Exiguobacterium sibiricum 7-3: one gene and its partner. The protein of the gene in region 1 interacts with the protein of each later gene in a pairwise test. Links are inferred from orthologs where the notes say so. Each region holds a gene or a part of one and is shown in the gene's direction. Other genes may lie near its edges.

Region 1 (2,971 bases):
TCGTCAAATCCTGTGTCGTTCGGGTGGCGATGGAAATGATTTTTCCGCGCTCCTTCGCAAGGATGAAAGACTCTTGCAAATGATCTCCGCCGACGGTATCAACGATGACATCGAATCCATCATGACCGAGACGCGCTAATAACTGTTCGGCTGATTCATCCTGGTACCGGTGCGGACGAATACCGTGTTGTTCTAACCACATTGCTTTATGATCATTTGAAGCACTCGCTGTCACATCACATCCATAATGTTTAGCCAGTTGTCCGACAAGGTGTCCGACTCCACCCGTTCCACCTGCTACATATAAGCGCATCCCCGGATGAACAGCTGCCCGTTCCTTCAACACTTCCATCGCTGTCAGACTGATGACCGGCAGACAACCTGCTGTTGCAATATCCAAATTCTCCGGTCTGAGTACGGCCATCTTTTCAGGAACCAACATCTGCTCCGCCAGTGCCCCGGACCGGTTACCGAGTCCGCCGCCAAATGCGATGACGTGATCGCCGATAGAAAAAGACGTCACACTCTCTCCGATTTCAATGATTTTCCCCGTAACATCTCCCTGGAGAATTCCAGTTGCAGGAGCTGCCGCCACATGACCAAAAAACATTTTGGTGTCCAGTGGATTCAAGCTCGTCCCTTCCACTTTAATTTTTAAATCATAATTTCCTGTTTGTTCGAGTGTGACGTCTTTTTCTGTTAACGTAGCGTCTTTTCCGTACTGTTCCACGACATATGCTTTCATAAAAAATCCCCCTTTTTTCAAATCAGCTTATCTTGTTTCAGAATACTCTAACATTCCTACTTCATGCTATGATGAAGCTACCTTAACTCAGAAAGGACGTTTTTTCTTTGAAACATGATTTGATTCGTCGTTTGACTACATATGCGAAGATCGATACACAGTCTGACTACGCAAGTACGACCGTTCCGACAACAGACGGACAATGGACGCTCGCCCGTCTCCTTGTTGACGAACTGAAGGAAATTGGCATGAGTGATGTGACCGTCGATGCAAACGGATATGTCATGGCGACTCTTCCTGCTAATACCGATGCGGACATTCCGACAATCGGATTTTTAGCACACTTGGATACGGCGACTGATTTTACAGGGACAAACGTCAATCCGCAAATCGTCGAAGGATATGATGGAGAAGACCTGGTGCTTAACCCAACGATTCCTGTCATCCTGTCACCAAAGGATTTTCCTGCACTTAAAAACTACGTCGGGCATACGTTGATGACAACAGATGGCACGACATTGCTCGGCGCAGACAATAAGGCCGGAATCGCCGAAATCATGACCGCGATGCATCATCTCCTCACGCACCCTGAAATCAAACATGGCCGGATTCGTGTCGCCTTCACACCTGATGAAGAAATCGGACGTGGTCCGCATCATTTTGACGTCGCTGCTTTTGATGCGAAATTCGCTTATACGGTTGACGGCGGTCCGCTCGGTGAACTTGAATATGAAAGTTTCAACGCAGCTGCTGCAGAAATCGTCTTCCACGGAACAAACGTCCACCCAGGGACGGCGAAAGACAAGATGGTCAACTCGCAAAAACATGCGATGGCTTTCCAGAACCGGTTACCGGGTGATGAAGCACCTGAATTTACAGACGGTTTCGAAGGATTCTACCATTTGATTTCGTTTGAAGGTTCGGTCGAAAAAACGACGGTCCAGTACATCATCCGTGATTTTGACCGGACTAAGTTCGAAGCCCGGAAACACTTCCTGACGGCTTTGGTCGAAGAATGGAACAAGAAATACGGGGCAGGCAGTGTCGAAATCAAACTAAATGATCAATATTACAACATGCGTGAGAAAATCGAGCCACATATGGAAATCGTTGATATCGCGCATGCGGCGATGGAGTCACGTGGTATCACCCCTATTATCAAACCGATTCGTGGCGGGACGGACGGTTCGCAACTGTCGTACATGGGACTTCCGACACCAAACATCTTTACAGGTGGCGAAAATTACCACGGAAAGTTTGAATTCATTTCCGTCGACAATATGGTGAAAGCAACGGAAGTTGTTGTGGCAATTGCGGAACGCTTTGCGAAAGAAAAAGAAATCTGAACATAAACAAACTGTCCTGCTGATTCAGTAGGACAGTTTGTTTGTCATGAAGATACGCTTCGTTTTAAACGATAAATATAGCCAAGCAAAAGAATGATAATCAGAAAAGAACCAATCATCAATGCTTTGGAGTTTTCTCCCAAAAAGGAGTTCGGATGTTCTTCAACGTCTGGAACGGTTTTCTTCATTTCCTTTACCTGATTTTCACTGATTGTAAAATCATCCTCAAACGACCATTCCTGTGTGTCGCCGGTCAGTTTGACATCCAGTTGATACGTTCCCGGTGTCAGGATTCCCGTTGACGCGAGCGGAATCGTCATATAGATCGTCGGGGCGAATTGAGCGTTCATCTTTTTTCGAATGATCATTTTTTCATCAAAATTAGACGAGAATACTCCCACTTCTAAACGTTCAGGGCGAAGCCCTAGTGCAAGTAGGAGATGAATCGTCTTCGGGCAAGGCGTGTCTTGCGACACGTCAATTGTCCGACACTCTTGGTTTGAAAACAATTAAAATCAGGAATAAAAAAAGAGTCATGTTCTTTGAAAACTGAAGATATAGGGTTGTGACAGGAAGTTCGTCTGTCACGTAAAATCTTCAACGTTCACCTTGCGGATGACCGAAGTAGCGAAAACCAAGCAGAGTAGGCATCCGCATAAAAGAAACGGACCATATCAACGTTCAACCGTCGGGACGACGGGGTTAGCCTGATAAATTTTTGACCGCTAGGTTGAATAACTCAGGAATCCTCCACCTCTTAGCGAAGCGTAGGTGGAGGTAGTTCAAACATGCATCTTTTTCCCTCCCATTGACCTATTTCATTAGACCTACTCATATTATCAATAATATCCTTTGAAAAAGTAAATAAACCAATTAATGG
Region 2 (3,005 bases), 570 kb from region 1 along the record:
CGGCAAAATCACAGATGATACACGCATCCGTGCTGCCCTTCCGACAATCAAACACTTGGTTGACGGTGGAGCGAAAGTCATCCTCGCAAGCCACATGGGACGTCCAAAAGGCGAGAAGAACCCTGAATTCTCACTTGCACCAGTCGTAGCACGCCTCAGCGAACTGCTTGGTAAAGACATCAAGCTCGTTGAAGAAGCATACGGTCCGGTCGCTGAAGAAGCGGTCAGCAAGCTTGAAGAAGGCGATGTCATCGTTCTTGAAAATGTTCGTTTCTACCCAGGTGAAACGAAAAATGATCCTGAACTCGCAGAAGGTTTTGCGAAACTTGCAGACGTTTTCGTCAACGACGCATTTGGTGCAGCTCACCGTGCGCACGCTTCTACAGAAGGAATCGCCCATCATGTCGAGACTGCTGTAGCAGGATTGTTGATCGAAAAAGAACTTCAAGTTCTCGGTAAAGCACTCTCGAATCCAGAACGTCCGTTTACAGCGATCATCGGTGGTTCGAAAGTCGCGGATAAAATCGGCGTCATCGATCACTTGCTTGATATCGTCGACACGTTGATCATCGGTGGAGGATTATCTTATACATTCCTCAAAGCTCAAGGTTATGAAGTCGGTACGTCACTTCTTGAAGTCGACAAAATCGAACAGGCGAAGGAATTCATGAAAAAAGCAGAAGACAAAGGCGTGAAATTCTTGATGCCGGTTGACTGTGTCATCACGAAGGAATTCGGCGAAGAAACATATGTTGGACCACGCGACATCGACAGTATCCCAGCGGATCACATGTCACTCGATATCGGTCCAAAAACGGTAGAACTGTATGCAGAAGCAATCAAGGCTTCGAAACTCGTCGTCTGGAACGGACCAATGGGTGTGTTCGAACTTGATAAATATGCAAATGGAACAAAAGGTGTCGCTCAAGCATTAGCTGACAGCGATGCATACTCGATCATCGGTGGTGGAGATTCTGCTGCAGCGGCTGAGAAGTTTGGTCTTGCAGATAAAATGAGTCACATTTCAACAGGTGGCGGCGCAAGCCTCGAGTTCATGGAAGGAAAAGCTCTTCCAGGTGTCGAAGCGCTTAACGACAAGTAATCTAAAGTTCACAAGGGAGTGTTTTCAATGCGTAAACCAATTATCGCAGGTAACTGGAAAATGAATCTTACCCTCAAGGATGCTGTGGCATTCGCTGAGGAAGTCAAAGGAACTGTACCCGCTTCTTCGAAAGTCGACGCGGCTGTCTGTGCACCGTCTGTATTCCTTGCACACTTGACAGAAGCGACAGCTGGAACGGACCTGAAAATCGGCGCTCAAAACATGTACGACCAAGAGAGCGGCGCATTCACAGGTGAAATCAGCCCAGTGATGCTCAAAGAACTTGGCGTAACATACGTCGTCCTCGGTCACTCAGAACGTCGTGAGTATTTCGGAGAAACTGATGCGTTCATCAACAGCAAAACGAAAAAGGCATTCGAGCATGGTATCGTGCCAATCGTTTGTGTCGGTGAAACACTCGAAGAACGCGAAGGCGGAAAATTCGAATCAGTCATCCGTGAACAAACAACGAACAGCTTGAAAGGCTTAACAGTTGATCAAGTCAAAAACCTTGTTGTCGCGTATGAGCCTGTCTGGGCAATCGGAACAGGAAAATCAGCAACAGAACAAGATGCACAAGATTCTTGTAAATTCGTTCGCGATGTCATCGCAGCTGAATTCGGTACGGAAGCTGCAGAAGCAGTCCGCATCCAGTACGGCGGCAGTGTCAAACCGGACAATATCAAAGAATACATGGCTCAACCTGACATCGACGGTGCTTTAGTTGGTGGCGCAAGTCTTGAGACAGGATCGTTCCTCAAACTGTTGGAGGCGATTTAAATGAAAAAACGTCCAGTCGCACTGATCATCCTTGATGGTTTCGGTATGCGTGACGAGGAGTTCGGAAATGCTGTCACGGCAGCAAACAAACCGAACTTCGACCGTTACTGGGGACAGTACCCACATACCCTGTTGAATGCGCAAGGAGAATACGTTGGTTTGCCTGAAGGACAAATGGGGAACTCAGAAGTGGGTCATTTGAATATCGGTGCAGGTCGCGTCGTCTATCAATCGCTATCCCGAATCAACAATGCCATTAAGGATCGCTCGTTCTTCTCGCGTCAAGCGATGAACGATGCGGCAGGTCACGTGAAGAAATACGGTTCAGCCCTTCATATCTTCGGTCTGGTCTCTGACGGTGGGATCCACAGTCACATCAACCACTTGTACGCGGTGCTTGAATTCGCGAAACTTCACGAAATCGAAAAAGTCTATCTCCATGCCTTCACGGATGGCCGCGATTGTGATCCAAAATCAGGAGCCGGTTTCCTCCGTGATGCACAAGCGAAGATGGACGAGTTAAACGTCGGTCAATTCGCAAGTGTCTCTGGTCGTTATTATGCGATGGACCGCGACAACCGCTGGGAACGCGTCAAGAAAGTTTATGACGTCATCACGTTCGCAGACGGTCCGACAACAAAAGACCCAATCGCGATGGTCGAAGCTTCGTACAAAACAGATGTCACAGATGAGTTCATTGAACCAACGGTAGTCGTGCAGGAAGACGGTACTCCAGTAGCACCGATCCACGATAACGATGCGATCATGTTCTTCAACTATCGTCCGGACCGTGCGATTCAGCTCGCCAAGACGTACAAAGAAAAAACAGGCTTCACCGGTTTTGAATTGCCGGACAACGCACCGAAGAACCTGCTGCTCGTCTCTATGACGAAGTACTCGGATGCGATTGATACGGACATCGTCTTCCCACCGGAAGACATCAAAAACACGCTCGGTGAAACGTTATCGAAACAAGGCCTTAATCAATTACGGATTGCGGAAACTGAAAAGTACCCGCACGTCACGTTCTTCTTTAACGGTCAACGTGAAGAGCCGTACGAAGGAGAAGATCGGATTCTGATCCCATCTCCAAAAGTCGCGACATACGACTTGAAACCGGAAA

Evidence for each region. The genes of interacting proteins can lie anywhere in the genome.
Region 2: the proteins of pepT (region 1) and tpiA interact in binary tests that used the Escherichia coli proteins (3 or more experiments, as listed by UniProt). The link is inferred for Exiguobacterium sibiricum 7-3 from one-to-one orthologs.

Annotation. Positions count from the first base shown.
Region 1 is NZ_KK211190.1:102,289-105,259, reverse strand. The notes cover bases 33-2,971. They hold pepT (peptidase T), read left to right. Parts: upstream 33-852; coding sequence 853-2,091; downstream 2,092-2,971. Other genes in these bases: P402_RS0101515 (WxL protein host-binding domain-containing protein), read right to left, coding at 2,136-2,459; P402_RS0101525 (zinc-binding dehydrogenase), read right to left, coding at 33-745. In the rest of the region: more of P402_RS0101525, read right to left, coding at 1-32. UniProt on the Escherichia coli protein: Cleaves the N-terminal amino acid of tripeptides.
Region 2 is NZ_KK211190.1:670,395-673,399, forward strand. The notes cover bases 33-3,005. They hold tpiA (triose-phosphate isomerase), read left to right. Parts: upstream 33-1,129; coding sequence 1,130-1,882; downstream 1,883-3,005. Other genes in these bases: P402_RS0104335 (phosphoglycerate kinase), read left to right, coding at 33-1,102; gpmI (2,3-bisphosphoglycerate-independent phosphoglycerate mutase), read left to right, coding at 1,883-3,005. Outside these bases: more of P402_RS0104335, read left to right, coding at 1-32. UniProt on the Escherichia coli protein: Involved in the gluconeogenesis. Catalyzes stereospecifically the conversion of dihydroxyacetone phosphate (DHAP) to D-glyceraldehyde-3-phosphate (G3P).